2 regions of the Afipia felis ATCC 53690 genome follow, and region 2 is predicted to be linked to the other one. Evidence: riboswitches for the same ligand, from Rfam matches in the RefSeq annotation. Region 2 holds a riboswitch; the other holds the start of a gene.
What was found. A riboswitch is a leader RNA that binds a small molecule or an ion and turns the genes downstream of it on or off. The one in region 2 is predicted to bind glycine.
Positions count from the first base shown of each region.

Region 1: another riboswitch for glycine. It lies ahead of HMPREF9697_RS09295 (D-amino acid dehydrogenase); the one in region 2 lies ahead of gcvT (glycine cleavage system aminomethyltransferase GcvT).

Region 1 covers NZ_KB375270.1:1,959,168-1,968,297, reverse strand. Annotated here, with positions in the region: gene HMPREF9697_RS09325 (ABC transporter ATP-binding protein) at 1-509, shown strand, start outside; gene HMPREF9697_RS09320 (VOC family protein) at 531-926, shown strand; gene HMPREF9697_RS09315 (FAD binding domain-containing protein) at 961-1,821, shown strand; gene HMPREF9697_RS09310 ((2Fe-2S)-binding protein) at 1,826-2,320, shown strand; gene HMPREF9697_RS09305 (xanthine dehydrogenase family protein molybdopterin-binding subunit) at 2,317-4,635, shown strand; gene HMPREF9697_RS09300 (SRPBCC family protein) at 4,648-5,100, shown strand; glycine riboswitch at 5,178-5,262, shown strand; gene HMPREF9697_RS09295 (D-amino acid dehydrogenase) at 5,394-6,638, shown strand; gene HMPREF9697_RS09290 (acetate--CoA ligase family protein) at 6,776-8,935, opposite strand; gene HMPREF9697_RS09285 (SDR family oxidoreductase) at 8,932-9,130, opposite strand, start outside.
Region 2 covers NZ_KB375270.1:126,503-135,632, forward strand. Annotated here, with positions in the region: gene recA (recombinase RecA) at 1-9, shown strand, start outside; gene HMPREF9697_RS20240 (hypothetical protein) at 211-462, opposite strand; gene gcvP (aminomethyl-transferring glycine dehydrogenase) at 518-3,373, opposite strand; gene gcvH (glycine cleavage system protein GcvH) at 3,441-3,806, opposite strand; gene gcvT (glycine cleavage system aminomethyltransferase GcvT) at 3,815-4,963, opposite strand; glycine riboswitch at 5,097-5,200, opposite strand; gene alaS (alanine--tRNA ligase) at 5,400-8,060, shown strand; gene HMPREF9697_RS00650 (DMT family transporter) at 8,087-9,001, shown strand; gene HMPREF9697_RS00655 (universal stress protein) at 9,075-9,130, opposite strand, start outside.

The DNA.
Region 1 (9,130 bases), 1.8 Mb from region 2:
GGCGGACGATCCTTGAAAACGTGCTGCTTCCGATCGAAATCAAGAAGCTCGATGTCGAGGCCCATAAAGCTCGCGCGCTTGCGCTACTCGAACAGGTTGGCCTTGGCCAGTTTGCGAACAAGTACCCTTCTGAGCTCTCGGGCGGTATGAGACAGAGAGCCGCCATTTGCCGCGCCCTGATTCAGGAGCCGGGGCTATTGCTGATGGACGAGCCGTTTGGTGCGCTCGATGCGCTGACTCGCGAGCAGATGATCATGGATCTGCAGAGTATGTGGCTCCGGGTGAACAACACCGTGCTCTTCATTACGCATGGCATTGAGGAGGCCGTATTCCTGGCCGACCGGGTGCTGGTCATGTCGCCGCGTCCGGGCAAGATCGATCTGGACTTGAAGGTTGAGCTGCCGCGCCCGCGAAACTGGCGAACATCCCATGAGAGCATGGAATTTCAGGCTTACGTCAAACAAATACGAGATGAGTTCGAGGCCAAGGGTGTGTTGGTCGCCCACTAGCGCCCGGATGAGGAGAGTTTCATGGAGACGAATTCAGACAAGCCGCGCGTGCTGAGTTATGGGCACGCTCTCTTCATGGTCGAGGATCTCGAGAAGTCCGTGAAATTCTACACCGAGAAACTCGGATTTGTGGTCCGCCCAGCCAAGCCGCTGGCGGACGGGCGGACCTTTGCGGCATTCGAACAGGGTATTGCCCTAGTTGCTGGTCGCAAGCCTGATCACCGGCAAATTGATCATGTTGCCTTCGAGGTGAATGATGTCAGGGCCATGCGCGATCGCCTCAAGAAAGACGGTGTGCCGTTCTTCACTGATCTGCATGATGGTCCGTACGGGCTGACGATTTACATCGCCGATCTCGATGGTCTGAAGGTTGAGCTGTATCAGCCGGGACTGAAGGCGGAAGCCGCTTCGATCTGATCGTTGGCGTACAGATACGGATTGGGAGCCATCATTGAAACTGCCCGTCGTCGGCTATCAGCAGGCAGAAAGCGTCGAAGACGCCGTGAGGCTGCTTGTCGAAAGCGAAGGAGACGGCAAGATCCTCGCCGGTGGCCAAAGTCTCATTCCGATGATGGCCTATCGATTGCTGACGCCCTCCATCTTGATCGATATTGGGCGCATAGGAGAACTGAAGTCGATTGAGGTCAGTTCCTCGGAGTTGAAGATTGGCGCGCTGGTCCGCTGGTGTGATATTCTTGAAAGCCATGACGTCGCGTCTACCCATCCGCTTCTGCGCGAAGCGATTTCCCATGTTGCGCACTATCAAATCCGCAATCGTGGCACGATCGGAGGAAGCCTCGCGCATTGCGATCCCGCCGCAGAATGCCCCGCAACCGTGCTGGCATTGGATGGGGTAATCGATATCGCCGGGCCTGACGGGCAGAGGTCGATGCCGGCCCACGGGTTCTTTCAAGGCCTGCTTTCCACCGATCTCGGTGCGGATGAGATCATCACCGGAGTTCGTTTGCCGCTTTGGACATCCAGCCGACGGTGGGCTTTCAAGGAATTCTCACGCAGGCAGGGCGACTTCGCGCTCGCCGGCGTCTGTCTTCATTTTGAGATTGATGACGGAAAGTTCTCGTCGTCACGTGTTGTGGGCTTCGGAGTGGGGGATTCGGCAATGACGTTGCCGCAGACCGAGGCTGCGCTGAACGGCCTGCGGATCGATGATGATCTCGGGTCGGTGCTGGCCTTGGCTGCCGAGGAAATCGATCCGCCGCACGATCCTCATGCACCGCCGGAATATCGAAGGGCTGTTTTCTCCACGCTTCTGGGCCGGGCCATCAAGCAGACGCTTTCCCGCGCGGAGTAACGATGTGAGCAAGGTGGACGTAACCCTTACCGTGAACGGCGTTCAGTATACGGCTCAGGTTGAGCCGCGCCGCACGCTTGCGGATTTTTTGCGTCATGACCTTGGCCTCACGGGGACTCACATCGGCTGCGAACATGGCGTTTGTGGTGCCTGTACTGTCAACGTCAATGGCGATGCCGTCCGTTCCTGCCTGATGCTTGCTGTGCAAGCGCAGGGCTGGGAGGTGCGGACGGTTGAAGGATTGGCGAAAGATGACGTGCTCTCGCCCTTGCAGTCGGCTTTCCGCGAAAGTCACGGCCTGCAATGTGGCTTCTGTACGCCTGGAATTCTCATGACGGCAGACGCTCTGCTTGCGAGCGAGCCGGCTGCATCCGACGAACGTATCGTCGAAGTTCTCTCGGGGCATATCTGCCGGTGTACGGGCTACTTCCCGATTGTTGAGGCCATCGTGGCCGCACGGGATGCGCTTGCCGCCGCAGCGAAGGCTAAGTCCAGATGAGCGGGTTTCCGAACAACTATGTCGGGCGCTCCATTTTGCGGGTCGAGGATGAGCGGCTGCTGCAGGGGAAAGGATGCTTTGTCGATGACATGCATCTTCCCGATTGCCTGTATGCCGTTATCGTCAGAAGCCAGATTGCGCACGGATATCTTCGCCATATCGATTCCAGCGCAGCGCTTGCGTTGGATGGCGTCGTGTCCGTCATCACGGCGAATGACATTCCCAAACCGATCGGTGTTATCCCGATCAGAATTGCCCCGATCGAAGGCGGTGATACTTTCCGCCAGCCGGTGATTGCGCACGATAAAGTTCGTTATGTCGGCGAACCTGTGGCGGTGGTTCTGGCGTCCACCCAAGCCATCGCCGAGGATGCCGCGGAGTTGGTCTTTGTCGAGATCGAGGAGATCGAGCCGGTCCCGTCAGTAGAAGTCGCGGGCAGTGATCAGAGCGCGAGGCTCTTCGAAGTCGCCAATACGAACACTGCTGCGAAATATAGCGCGTCCCGAGGGGATACCGACGCGGCGTTTGGCTCCGCTGATTGCGTATTGAGAGAAACATTCGCAATCCAGCGCCATACGGCCATGCCGATGGAAATGCGGGGGTTGCTGGCGAAGTGGGATGTACTGACCGACCATTTGACGGTGTGGGGGGCGGCAAAAGTGCCGTTCTTCAATCGGAATGTGCTCGCCAATCTTCTCGGTCTCCCGAAAACCGGAATTGATCTGATCGAGCTGGATGTCGGTGGCGGTTTCGGTGTCCGTGGCGAGTTCTATCCTGAGGATTTTCTGATTCCGTTTGCTGCTCGGTTGGTTGGCCGCCCCGTGAAGTGGCAGGAAGACCGCCGCGAGCACATGATGGCGACCAATCATTCGCGGGAAACTTACTGCGATGTCGAAATCGCATGTCGGAAAAATGGCGAGATTCTCGGGATTCGTGGAAGCGTTACTGCGGATATCGGCGCCTATATGGGGACGACAGGCGGAATTCTCGCCTCCAGAACGGCTCAGTTTTTGGCCGGTCCCTATCGCGTGCGGAATGTTTCCTTCGAGGTCTCGGCTGTCGTCACCAACAAAACGCCGGCGGGCAGCTATCGCGGGCCGGGCCGGTTTGAATCGACGTTCTTCCGCGAGCGGCTGTTTGACATGGTTGCGAAGCGCCTGAACATCGACCCATTGGCGTTTCGTCAGACCAACCTGATCCGTTCTGACGAGCTTCCATTCGATATTGGTCAGCTTGTTCCTTACGAAGGACCGGCATCCTACGATCATGGCGACTATCTCAAATTGCTGAACGATTGTGCTCAGGCAATTGGTTGGAAAGACAAGGATGCGATCCGCGGCAAGGAAAACGACGGTCGCTATCATGGTCTTGGTATCTCCTGTTTTGTCGACAGCAGCGGTGCCGGCCCGAAGGAAAATGCGAGGATTCGCATTGAGCCGAACGGAAATGTGACGGTTTTCATCGGCTCCTGCGCGTTGGGCCAGGGTATCGAGACGGCGCTCGCTCAGATTTGTGCGGACGAACTGCGCATTCCGATGGAGCGGATCAAGGTCCTGCACGGGTCAACGACACTGCTGGATGAAGGATTCGGCTCCTTTCATTCGCGCTCCATCATCATGGGTGGTAACGCCATCGCCGATGCGGCAGGCCATTTGATCGCAAAGATCAAATCCATTGCTGCCGAAGCCTGGTCTGTCGCGCCGGATCATGTTGCTTATGAAGACGGCTTCATTCGCGATGGCGACAGAATGCTGTCGCTTGCCGAGATCGTTCGTCTTGCCGGTAATAGCGTTGAATCCGAGGGAACTTTCGGCACGAAAAACAAGCCATTTGGCTACGGAACGCATGCGGCTCACGTTGCCGTGGATATCGCTACGGGCCATGTCGAAGTCCTCGACTACGTGGCCATGGAAGATGTTGGCCGCATGGTCAATCCGATGATCGTTCATGGCCAGAAGATCGGTGCGATCGTCCAGGGACTAGGCGGCGTATTTCTGGAGCAGCTTGTCTACGACGATCGCGCGCAACTCATGACCGGTTCACTTGCCGACTATCTGATGCCGACGGCAACGGATTTCCGGCACGTCCGGGCGTTTGCCCTCGATCTCACGAGAACGACGCGCAATCCGCTCGGCTTCAAGGGAGCAGGAGAGGATGCGATCGCACCGGTCGCAGGTGTTATCGGCAATGCTATTGCCGACGCCTTGAGAGATTTTGACGTCGAGCCGAAAGACCTGCCGATTACCCCGCCGAAACTATGGGCTCTGATCAACTCGCGCGGGGATGAAAGCAAAACTCGGTCGGCATCGTTGTAACAGGAGAATGGAATGAATCTGGGCGGAGAAGAGATCATCTGCGCGTCGCGCGAAACGGTCTGGAGCGCATTGAACGATCCATCCGTTCTGGCCCAATGCATTCCGGGTTGTACTGAACTTCTAAAAGTGTCCGACAATGAGATGTCGGCCAAGTCGACGCTCAAGATCGGTCCGATCAAAGCATCGTTCAGCGGCAAGGTGACGCTCAGCGATATCAGTCCGCTGATTGGCTATACGATAACGGGTGAGGGACAGGGCGGAGCGGCTGGCTTTGCGAAGGGGAATGCAAAAGTTTCACTGTCCGATCATCCGGATGGAACGCATCTCGCATATGAGGCCAAGGCAGATGTCGGCGGGAAGCTTGCTCAGCTCGGCGGCCGCCTGATCGATGCCACGGCAAAGAAATTGGCCGGAGAATTTTTTGCGAAGTTCGCTTCGGTGGTCACCGAGAACTCCGCGGTTTAGTTTGCCTGTGGTGCATCTTGCAGAGGAGGATTGATAACGGACTGCTGTCTTTGAAAGATATCTAATCATAAATGTCCAAAAACTGTTCGGGAGAGCTCGCGCAAGCGACGTCGAAGGAGCAACCCCCAATAAACTCTCAGGCACAAGGACCGTGCAGTTGGACAATCTGGAGAGAGGCGTTTTACGCCCACCGAAGGGGATAACCGGATTCGTCCGGCAAAACTCTCAGGTACCCGCGACAGATGGGGCGAAGCGATCGACGGTCGATCGCCTATCAACGTGGGATCTGCACTATGAAAATTGCAATTATTGGCTCGGGAATTACAGGCGTCACGACTGCTGACGCATTGTTGACGCGTGGGCATTCTGTGACGGTGATCGACCGACAGCCTTACGCAGCGATGGAAACGTCTTACGCAAACGGCGGGCAATTATCCGCAAGTAATGCTGAGGTCTGGAATAGCTGGGAGACAGTCGCCAAGGGCATGAAATGGATGTTCAAGCAGAACGCCCCGCTTCTCATGAATTTGCGGCCATCCTGGCACAAATATTCCTGGCTTGGTGAGTTCGTTGCCGCGATCCCTAAGTATCGTGACAATACAGCGGCGACGGTTCGGCTCGCGCTCGAGGCCCGGGTGCATTTATTCGATATCGCTGAGCGGGAGAAGATAGACTTCAATCTTGAGAAGCGCGGGATTCTCCATTTCTATCATGACGCAGCCGGCTTCAGCCGTGCGGAACAGGTGAACAAGATTCTGAACGAGAGTGGGCTCGAACGCCGGGCAGTTACGAATGAAGAGATCCAGCACATCGAGCCGACGTTAAAGAGGGATTTCCACGGCGGTTTCTATACGCCGTCCGATGCGACCGGGGACATTCACAAATTTACGTCGGGGCTCGCGCATTCCTGCCAGCGCCGGGGCGCAACCTTTATCAATCAGGCTGCGGTGACCGATTTGCAGAGTCGCGCCGGCAAGGTGACGGCCATTCTTGCGGTTCAGCCCGATTCCGAAATAGGCCGAGTTGAAAATCTGGAGTTTGACCGCGTCATCGTCTGCGCTGGCGTGGGGAGTCGCCAAATCGCCCGCATGGCTGGTGATCGTGTGAATGTTTACCCGGTGAAAGGTTATTCGATCACGGTCTGTCTGGATGATGCGCAGAGCCAGGAATCCGCACCACAGGTCAGCCTGCTCGACGATGCGGCGAAGATCGTGACCAGTCGACTTGGTGCCGATCGCTTCCGCGTTGCCGGCACGGCGGAGTTTAATGGCTTCAATCTCGATATTCGGTCGGATCGGGTGAAGCCGCTGGTTGACTGGTCTCGCCGTTTGTTTCCCGGAATGAGCACGCGCCGGGTCATACCGTGGGCTGGATTGCGCCCCATGCTGCCCGATATGATGCCGACTGTCCGGAAAAGCCGCACGCCTGGCATTTTTTATAATACCGGGCACGGGCATCTAGGCTGGACTCTGTCGGCCGCAACCGCACAAATGGCGTCAACACTTGTCGAAGAATCGGCACGGGGTAATAGCTGCTGACGATGTGGCATCGGGTGTCTCAACGCGAATGTCAGCTTTTGGTGCAGATGGGAAGTACGAAGTCGGCATTGAGTGGTCGCTTATAGCGTCCGGATCGACATAAGCGTTTCCCTCGCAGTGGTATTGTCCCGCATTCTTCAGATTGCTGGCGTTGCGATTATGTCGAGGGTTTTCGCTTTCTGTTCGATAGGAACGATAAGCGCGTCGGCAGCCAGCACCCCTTGGCCCTTAGGTCGAACAAGGAGGGGATTGATGTCCATCTCCTTGATCTGATCTCGCAGATCCCAAACGAGATTTGAGGCTGCGACGATTGCGGATACCAGGGCATCCACATCAGCCATCGGTTTTCCGCGGGCGCCGTTAAGAATAGCGTAGCCCTGCAGTTCTTCGAGCATCTGCCGGGCAGTCGCCGGGTCGCATGGCGCAATCCTGTAAGTTGTGTCCTTCAGAACCTCTGCAAATATTCCGCCGAACCCGACAACAATCACCGGCCCGAACGCTTCGTCATTGACGGCCCCGATGATCATTTCGCTGGCATCGCCAATCATTTCGGAAACGAGCACACCGCTGATTTTTGCAGTGGGTTTATAATTTTTAGCATTTGCCACGACGCGGGCGGCTGCAAGTTCGACCGCCTGACGATCGGGAAGATTGAGGATGACACCTCCCGCTTCGGTTTTGTGTGGGATATCTTCCGAGACGATTTTCACCACCATCGGATAGGTCAGGCCGGCGATACGCTCTGCCAGATCCTGATCGAGTTGCACCAGAACTTCTCGAGGCGTGTGTACACCATACGATGCGAGCAGACGTTTGCTTGCTTGCTCGTCAAGTGTCGTTTCTCCCTTTAATTGCGGAGCCAGTGCATGGTGTTGAATTGCGCCGGACATCGGCCGGTACGACGCTTTCATGGCGGCGTATCGGGCCAAGCCCGCAGCGGCGCGTGCGGTACGACCGGGCGTTTGGAATATCGGAATGCCTGCCGCCTCGAACAGGGCGTAGGCGTTCTCCGCGCGCCGGCGTTTGAGCGACCAGCCGATAAGAATGGGTTTGGGACTGCCAGCTGCCGCCGCAATCACAACCTCAGCGATCTGAGTGGCGATGGGATCGGGTACGGAGGCCAACAGCAAGCAAAGCTGGTGAATGCAGGGATCATCCAGAATAGCCTGGATAGCTTTCGTCAGGATGGCAGCGTCGTTGAAGACGGATGCTGTGACGTCTGCCGGATTGGCCGAGGAACCGAAGCTTGGGATGATGCGCGTCAGCGTTTCGACCGTTGTGTCGCTGAACGCTGGGAGCTCCAAGCCATGCGCAATGGCGGCGTCGGCGAACACAATTCCCATGCCTCCCGATATGCCGATCACGCCCACGGTCTGACCGTCCGGCAGCCGTCCTGGGGAGAAGGCGCGAATGAGATCGGCCATTTCCTCGGAATCCTCGACCTCGATAATGCCGGCCTGGCTGCAGGCAGATCGGAAGATGTCGTAGCTTCCGGTCAACTGTGCGGTATGGGAGGCAGCGGCCCTTGCGCCGGTTTCGCTTTTGCCGCCCTTCCAGAGCAGGACGGGCTTGCCGAGCCGCATGGCCTTGTCGCCAGCAGCCATCAGCGCGCGGCCATCCGCCACGCCCTCAAGATATGTACCCACAATTGATGTCTCAGGATCTTCGAGAAGGGCTTCGATCAATTCTGGTGCTTTGATATCCGCCTCGTTTCCCGTCGAGACACAATGCCGAAGGCCGATACCAAGAGAGTCGCATAGCGTTGCGATGGCGAAGCCAACGCCGCCGCTTTGAAAACACAGCGATACGTTGCCGGCACGCAGGTCGGTCTCGCCCGCGATGGATCCGAATACAGCGAAGACCCTATCGTGTACGGCAAGCATTCCCTGACAGTTCGGTCCGATGATGCGGACGCCGGCCTTTCGCCCCGCGGCGACGAGCGCTTCCTCTTGAGCCTTGCCGCTCTCGCCGATCTCCCTGAAGCCGCCGCTGAGGACGATTGCGAATTTAATTCCCTTGGCCCCGCATTTGATGATTGCGTCCGCCGCCATATCCGCGCGAACGGCGATGATGGCGAGGTCGCATGGGCCATCGATGTTTGCGATATCGGCTACGCAAGGTATGCCGGCGATGGCTTCATATTTCGGGTTGACGGGATAAATACGCCCCGCATAACCGGCGGACTGCAGCGCCTTGATAGGCTGGCCTCCGATACGGGTCAGATCCGCTGACGCGCCGATGAGGGCGATGCCGCGAGGTTGGAAGAGCGCGTCAAATCTTTCGGGATGCTCGCTCATAAATGGGCGGCTCCGACGCTCGTGCCGCCGCAAACGTACAGGACCTGGCCTGTGACGTAGGAAGCCGCATCGCTCAGGAAAAATGATATCGCAGCAGCGACTTCATTGGGCCGGCCGAGGCGCTGCATGGGAATGCGAGAAGAAACGGCTTTCAGCGATTTCTCGTCGCTCGGATTGTTGCGAAGATAAAGTTCG
Region 2 (9,130 bases):
GAGGATTGATCATTATTCATGCCGGATCGCGTTTTGCGCGCCTTGCATGAATAGAGACAAATTCCGGGACCTGAGAGCTTCTCAGGTCTGGCGCGATGTGGGCAAGACGGGAATCCTTGCTCGCGCAACATTGTGCATCGGAAGGCAAAGCGGGCGCTGCGGATGTTGAGTTGCCGACATCCATAGCGTCCGTTTTGTTTTGTAAATCCCTCAAGGGGCTGACGAGCAGATTTGGCCTCTTAAGAAAGCCTTTTGCTTAAGTGTTTCAGTCAGCCACGGCACTGAATGCTCGGCCGCTTCCAGGGTTTGCGCTGCCGATGGATAGACGCCGCTGGAAAAAGTGTGTGTCGGTGTCCATCGGCCTTCGTCTTCCGGGTCGCGCCGAAATTCCTCGAAGCCAAAGGTGCCGTCCGGCCTGGAAAAGAAATCGACGCACCTGTGGTCTTCATCCTCGACACTCACGAAAACTGTCCAAGACTTGTTCGTTCGTGACATGGCGCATCCCGTGGTTCCTGTCTTACTCCGCCGCCTGGGCGTAATCGCTGACCGGCGGGCAGGAGCAGACGAGATTGCGATCGCCATAGACGTTATCAACGCGGCCGACCGGCGACCAGTATTTGTCCTGCCGCGGGCTGCCATCCGGGAAGCAGCCTTCCGCGCGTGAATAGGGTCTCTGCCAGTTATCGTCGGCGATGTCGTGCACGGTGTGTGGCGCGTAGCGCAGGGGCGAGGCGTCGATGGGGAACTTGCCATCCTCCACTTCGGCGATTTCCTGACGGATCGCGATCATCGCCTCGCAGAAACGATCCAGCTCTGCCTTCGATTCGGATTCGGTTGGCTCGATCATCAGCGTGCCCGGCACTGGGAAACTCATGGTCGGCGCGTGGAAGCCGTAATCGATCAGCCGCTTGGCGATGTCGTCCACGGTGGCACCGCAGGCCGTCTTCAGCGGGCGCGGATCGATGATGCACTCATGTGCGACGCGGCCGTTGTGGTTGCGATAGAGCACGGGGAAATGCGCATCAAGCCGCTTTGCGATGTAGTTGGCGTTGAGGATTGCGACTTCCGTGGCGCGGTGCAGGCCGTCGGCTCCCATCATCAGGATGTAGAGATAGGAGATGGTGAGGATCGATGCCGAGCCGTAGGGCGCGGCGCTCACCGCGCCGATGTCTTCGCCATTCAGCGGCGGCAGGAACGGCGCGAGATGCTTCTTCACACCGATCGGCCCCATGCCGGGGCCACCGCCACCATGCGGAATGCAGAAGGTCTTGTGCAGATTGAGGTGGCTCACATCGGCACCGTAATCGCCGGGGCGGGCGAGGCCGACCTGCGCGTTGAGGTTGGCGCCGTCGAGATAGACCTGCCCGCCATGGGCATGGACAATGTCGCAGATCTCGCGGATCGCTTCCTCGAACACGCCATGCGTCGAAGGGTAGGTGATCATGATTGCCGCCAGCGTATCGGCATGCGCCTCGGCTTTCTTGCGCAGATCGGCGACATCGACATTGCCATGCGTGTCGCAGGCGACGACCACCACCTTCATGCCAGCCATGCTGGCGGACGCCGGGTTAGTGCCGTGCGCGGAAGCAGGAATCAGGCAGACGTCGCGCTGCGCTTCGTCGCGCGCAGCATAATAGGCGCGGATCGCAAGCAGCCCCGCATATTCGCCCTGCGCGCCAGAGTTCGGCTGCAGCGACACCGCGTCATAGCCGGTGATTTCCTCGAGCCATTGCTCCAGCCGTGCAAACAGCGCGTGATAGCCCGCGGCCTGTTCAGTCGGTGCGAAGGGGTGGATGTTGCCGAACTCCGGCCATGTCAGCGGGATCATTTCGGTGGTGGCGTTCAGCTTCATGGTGCAGGAGCCGAGCGGGATCATCGCGCGGTCGAGCGCGAGGTCACGGTCGGAGAGCTTGCGCATGTAGCGCAGCAATTCCGTCTCGGAGCGATAGGCGTGAAACACCGGATGGGTCAGGAATGTGTCGTTGCGCAGGAGCGCGGAGGGCAGGGTGTCTGTTGTCTCACGCTCCACCTCGGCGTAATCGAGCGCGCCGCCGAACGCGCGCCATATTGCTTCAATGGTTGCAGGCGTGGTGGTTTCATCCAGCGCGAGGCCGATCTCGTTCTTTGCAACCCGAAAATTGAGGCGCTCGGTCTGCGCGCGGGAAAGAATGTCGGCGCGCTGTGCGCCTTCGGCTTTCACCGTCACGGTGTCGAAGAAGCTCTCGCTGAGGGGCGCAAAGCCAAGCTGCCGCAGTCCGCTCGCGAGCGTCGCCGCACGGCGGTGCACGGTGCGCGCGATATGAACGAGGCCCTCGGGGCCATGATAGACCGCATACATCGACGAGATGATCGCAAGCAACACTTGTGCGGTGCAGATGTTCGACGTCGCCTTCTCGCGGCGGATGTGCTGTTCACGGGTCTGCAACGCGAGGCGATAGGCGGGTTGCCCGCGCGAGTCCACCGACAATCCGACGAGGCGACCGGGCAGCGATCGCTTGAGCGCATCCTTCACCGCCATATAGGCGGCATGCGGTCCGCCATAGCCCATTGGCACGCCGAATCGCTGTGTGGAGCCGATCGCGATGTCGGCGCCGAGTTCGCCTGGCGCGGCGAGCAGCGTCAGCGCCAGAATGTCGGCAGCGACGACGGCGACGCCGCCCTTAGCGTGCAGAGCTGCGATGGCCGGGCGAAAATCTCGTATTGCGCCGTCCGTGCCGGGATACTGGAACAGCGCACCGAACAGGTCCGCGCTGTCGAGATCCCGCAGCGGGTCGCCGACGATGAGCGTCCAGCCGAGCGGCTCGGCGCGGGTCCGCAGCACCGCGAGCGTCTGTGGGTGCACATTGCGGTCGACGAAAAATGCCTTGGCTTTCACAGACGATGAGCGTTCGGCCAGCGCCATCGCTTCGGCCGCGGCGGTTGCTTCATCGAGCAGCGATGCGTTGGCGACATCGAGCCCGGTCAGATCGCAGATCATGGTCTGGAAATTGAACAGCGCTTCCAGCCGTCCCTGGCTGATTTCCGGCTGGTATGGCGTGTAGGCCGTGTACCAGGCCGGGTTCTCGAGAATGTTGCGCAGGATCACCGTGGGCAGTTGCGTCCCGGAATAGCCTTGTCCGATCAGTGAGGTGAATATCCGGTTTTGTGCGGCGAGTTCGCGCATATGGGCGAGAGCATCGGCTTCGCTCAATGCGGGTGGAAGATCGAGCAAACGATTGAGGCGAATGTCGGCGGGCAGCGTTTCGCTGATCAGCGCATCAAGGCTCGATGCGCCGGCGGTCTCCAGCATAGCCTCGATATCGCGCGGCGAGGGACCGATATGGCGGCGGCCGAAGGTGGTGGCGGGTTCGTTCGCTGGGCGATGCATCGTCATGTGACATCCTCGAAGGAAATCTGTCTGGTCTCGCCATACCGGGTTTGTCCCGGCATGGCGAAAAGGATCACTCGGTCTGCGCCTTGTAGGCTGCTTCATCCATCAGCCCGTCCAGTTCGCTCTTGTCGGCAAGCTTCAGCTTGAAAAACCACGCCTTGCCCTGTGGGTCGGAGTTGATAAGCGACGGATCAGCGGCGAGTGCGTCGTTGGATTCGACGACTTCGCCGGAGATCGGCGCATAGACATCCGATGCGGCCTTCACGCTTTCGACAGTGGCGGCGGTTTCCGCCTTCTTCAGGCTGCGACCTGCCTTCGGCAGTTCGACGAACACCACGTCGCCGAGTTGGCTTTGTGCGAAGTCGGTGATGCCGATGGTTGCGGTATCGCCATCGATCTGGAGCCATTCATGATCGGACGTGAAAAGCGTGGTCATGGATTTCCTCAGCGTTGATAGGTGGGAGCGACGAAAGGCAGTTTTGCGACATGCATCGGCAAGCGCTGGCCGCGCAGGTCGGTGAACAGTCCGGTGCCGGGTGTGGCGAGCGGCGTGGGCACATAGCCCATCGCTACGGGGCCGTTGACGCTCGGGCCGAAGCCGCCGGAGGTCACTCGGCCGATCTTGTTGGTGGAGGATGCATCGGCGAATAGCGGCGCACCCTCGCGCACCGGGGCACGGCCTTCCGCCTTCAGGCCGACGCGGCGGCTGGGCGCGCCTTCTTCAAGCTGGCGCAGGATGGTGTTCGCACCGGGAAATCCGCCCTCGCGCGCGCCGCCCTTGCGACGGGCTTTCTGGATCGACCATTCGAGCGCAGCCTCGACCGGCGTTGTGGTGGTGTCGATGTCATGCCCGTAGAGGCAAAGCCCGGCTTCCAGCCGCAGGCTGTCGCGCGCACCGAGACCAATGGGAAGTACTGCGGCGTCAGCGAGCAGCGTCGTTACCAGACGTTCGGCGTCGGACGCCGGGACCGAGATCTCGAAACCGTCCTCGCCGGTATAACCGGAGCGCGAGACGAAGCATGGGATGTCGAGCAGCGTACGCGGTCCGCTGTCCATGAACCGCATCGTGGCGATGCCGGTATCGAATTTGGTCAGCACATCCACCGCCTTCGGGCCCTGCAGGGCAATCAGCGCGCGGTCGGGCAGGGGGATGATCTCGCAATCACGGGCGAGGTGGGCGCGCAAATGCGCCTCGTCGTCGGCCTTGCACGCGGCGTTGACGACCAGAAAAAGCTCGTCGCCGAAATTCGCGACCATCAGGTCGTCGAGGATGCCGCCTTCGTTATTGGTGAACAACGCGTAGCGCTGACGACCCGGTGCGATGCCGAGGATGTCCTGCGGAACGAGACGCTCCAGCGCTGCTGCTGCGTCCTCGACCCGGCCTGATTTCGGCCGGAGCCTGATCTGGCCCATATGCGAGACATCGAACAAGCCGGCGGAGGTACGAGTGTGGAGATGCTCCTTGAGCACGCCGGCGGCGTACTGCACCGGCATCTCATAGCCCGCGAACGGCACCACCTTGCCGCCACAGCTTAGATGCAGGGCATGAAGAGGGACGCGTTTCAGAGAGGAAAAGGTGGCTGGCTCGGACATCGGTGCTCCTGTGGGTTTGCCGGGACGGGCGTCCCGAAAACCTGCCGAAGCCCCACCTGTCGCTGTGCCTGAGAGTATTATCCCGTCGGCGGATACCGCACCGTTTCCGGCCGTATCTCTTTCCAGATGTATCGTCCCTCACACGGTCCTTTTGCCTGAGAGTTTCCGGGGCGGTTGCTCCTTCGGCGCCGGCCGGCTTTCAGTTCAAAGCGGCCGATCTCTCCCGGTGTGACGGGTCGTTATATTGCACAGCAAAACATGGGATTCCTGGGCTGTCAACGCAACGGCATCCCCCCATACATGCGTTAAATGACATTGGTTCGGGTTTCGCCCGTTTTGTGGACAAGGGCGGTATCCCCCGTCTAAAAGCGGCGTGGAAAATCTGCATTTTACCCGGCATGGTCCGGCACGGATTCGCAAGGTCGATTGGACGGTTATGAGCGGCGTTAACGAGATCAGGTCTGGGTTTCTCAATTTTTTCGCGAAAAACGGGCACGAGATCGTCCCGTCCTCGCCACTGGTTCCCCGCAACGACCCGACATTGATGTTCACCAATGCGGGCATGGTGCAGTTCAAGAACGTGTTTACGGGTCTTGAGAAGCGCCCCTACCAGCGCGCCACCACCTCGCAGAAATGCGTCCGTGCCGGCGGCAAGCACAACGACCTCGACAATGTCGGCTACACCGCTCGCCACCACACCTTCTTCGAGATGCTGGGCAACTTCTCGTTCGGCAACTACTTCAAGGACCGTGCGATCGAACTGGCGTGGACGCTGATCACCAAGGATTTCGCGCTTCCCAAGGATCGTCTCCTGGTGACGGTTTACGCCGAGGACGACGAGGCGTTCGATCTCTGGAAGAAGATCGCGGGCCTGCCGGAATCGAAGATTATCCGCATCGGGACTTCCGATAACTTCTGGCAGATGGGCGACACTGGCCCGTGCGGTCCGTGCTCGGAAATCTTCTTCGACCATGGCGACAAGGTGCCGGGCGGCCCTCCGGGATCGCCGGATGAAGACGGCGACCGCTTCATCGAGATCTGGAATCTCGTCTTCATGCAGTTCGATCAGATCGCGCCGGGCAATCGCAACCCGCTGCCGCATCCGTCGATCGACACGGGCATGGGACTCGAGCGTGTGGCCGCTGTGCTGCAGGGCAAGCACGACAATTACGAGATTGACCTGTTCGTAGCACTGATCCGTGCCATCTCCGAATTGACGGGCGCCGATCCGCATGGACCGATGGCGCCTTCGTTGCGCGTGATCGCGGATCACCTGCGTGCGTCATCGTTCTTGATCGCCGACGGCGTGCTGCCGTCGAACGAGGGGCGCGGCTACGTGCTGCGCCGGATCATGCGCCGCGCGATGCGCCATGCGCAGTTGCTGGGCGCGAAAGACCCGCTGATGCATCGCCTCGTCTGGGCACTGGTGCGTGAGATGGGGCAGGCCTACCCCGAACTCGTGCGCGCCGAGGCGCTGATCGAGGAAACGCTGAAGCTCGAAGAGACCCGCTTCCGCAAGACGCTGGATCGCGGCCTTGCCATCCTCGATGAAAAGAGCGCGTCGCTGCACAAGGGCGACATGTTCGACGGCGAGACGGCGTTCACGCTGTACGATACTTATGGCTTCCCGCTCGATCTCACGCAGGACGCGCTGCGCAACCGCGGCATCGGTGTCGACCTTGCGTCTTTCACCGACGCGATGGAGCGTCAGAAGGCAAAGGCGCGCGCATCCTGGGCGGGCTCGGGTGATACGGCCGCCGAGAAGATCTGGTTTCCGCTGCGCGAGGAACTCGGCGCGACGGAATTCCTTGGCTACGACACCGAGATCGCCGAGGGTGTGGTGACGGCGCTCGTCAAGGATGGCGCGAGCGTTGACAGCCTGAAGGCAGGGGATAGCGCTTCCGTGGTGCTGAACCAGACGCCGTTCTACGGCGAATCTGGCGGTCAGGTCGGCGACATCGGCCTCCTGACCGGCGACGGCGGCGTGCGCTTCCGCGTCACCGACACGCAGAAGAAGGCGGGCGATCTGTTTGTCCATGTCGGCCAGCTCGAGCAAGGCACCTTGAAGAAGGGCGCCGCGCTGCAGCTCGAAGTCGATCACGCGCGTCGTGGTGCGATCCGCGCCAACCATTCCGCGACGCATCTTTTGCATGAGGCGTTGCGTCAGGTGCTCGGCGATCACATCGCCCAACGCGGTTCGCTGGTATCGCCGGAGCGGCTGCGTTTCGACTTCGCGCATACCAAGCCGATCACGGCGGATGAATTGCGTCGCATCGAGGATATCGCCAACGACATCGTGCTGGAGAACGGCGAGGTTGCGACGCGGCTGATGGGCATCGAGGATGCCCGCAGTTCGGGCGCGCGTGCGCTGTTCGGCGAGAAATACGGTGACGAAGTACGCGTCGTCTCGATGGGGCACGGCAGCGGCAACACGCTCGGCTGGTCGGTCGAGCTGTGCGGCGGCACGCATGTGAAGCGCACCGGCGATATCGGTCTCGTCTCGATCACCGGTGAGAGCGCGGTTGCCTCCGGCGTGCGCCGTATCGAGGCGTTGACTGGGCGTGCCGCGCGCAATGCAGCCAATCACAGCATCCAGACCGCGAAGTTGGCGGCAGCTGAATTGAAGACAACGCTTGAAGACATGCCCGCGCGGGTCGCCGCTCTGATAGAGGAGCGAAAGAAGCTCGAACGCGATCTATCAGACGCGCGCAAGAAGCTCGCGATGGGCGGTGGCGCTGCGGGCGGTGCATCGGGCGGCGACATCCGCACCGTGGCGGGTGTGAAGTTCCTCGGCCGCGCTGTGCATGGCATCGAGATGAAGGATCTCAAGAGCCTCGCGGACAGTGGTAAGAAACAGGTTGGCGAGGGCGTTGTCGCTATCGTCGGTGTGACCGAGGATGGCAAGGCGGGCGTCGTGGTCGGCGTGACACCTGATCTCACCTCGCGTTTTTCCGCCGTCGATTTGGTGCGTGTGGCCTCCGAAGCGCTTGGTGGTAAAGGCGGCGGCGGGCGTCCGGACATGGCGCAGGCGGGCGGCCCGGACGGCTCGAAGGCCGATGAGGCGATCGCTGCGATAGAGAAGGCGATGGGCGCCTGACGCTTCAGGCGCACTAGGAACCATCAATGCACAAAGGGGCACCCACCCATCAGGTCCGATTGGGCGGACTTCTTTTTCTCGCATCCACGGCGATCGGCTGGGGTCTGAATTGGCCAGCCATGAAGATTCTCCTGCGCGACTGGCCGCCTTTGTTCGCGCGCGGCGTTTCCGGTGTTGTCGCGACACTCATCCTGTTCGCGATTGCAGCGGCGAGCCGCGAACGTTTGGGCGTGCCGCGAAAGGCGTGGGGGCCGCTGCTCCTTGCTTCATTCACCAATGTCTTTGCCTGGATGGGTTTTACCACCATCTCGATGACGACACTGTCGATCAGTGAGGCTGCACTTCTCGTTTATACAATGCCGATTTGGGCGACGATTCTTGCGTGGCCCGTTCTTGGCTCGCGGCCGAAACCGCGCGACGTGACCGGACTCATTTTGGGATTCGCGGGACTCTTCGTTCTCTTTTCAGGCCACCCCCTTGGACTTGCATCTGACAAAACTGTCAGCATCGCTCTGGCGCTCGGCGCTGCCATTCTCTTTGCGCTCGGCAGCCTTTTGAATGCCCGGTCCGCGCCGGCTGCGCCGATTTCTTTTGTGGCTTGGCAGATCGGATTGGGATGCCTTCCGATGGTCGTGCTGGGCCTCGCATTCGAACATCCGGATATAGGAGCTCTCAAGATCGATAGTGGCCTCATGCTGGTCTACATGACCCTTGTGCCGATGGGGACTTGTTATCTGACATGGTTCGCGGCCATTCGTCGTCTTTCTGCCACGACAGCAGCGGTGGGTATGCTGTCCGTACCCGTGATCGGTATTCTCGCTGGGGCACTCTTTCTGGGTGATAGCGTCGGCTGGCGCGAAATATGTGCAATTGTACTTACGCTGGCTGGAGTCACGATGGCGCTTTCAAAGCCGAAGCCTGTGATTGAGCAGGGCGTCTAAGAGTACGGGTTACGTCATACTCGCCATACCGATCGGTCCGGCATGGTGAAAATCCAGCGCTACTTCGTTCCGCTCAGTGCGACATGAACACGGGCGTGGTCATTGATCCGAGGATGCCGCGGGTAACGC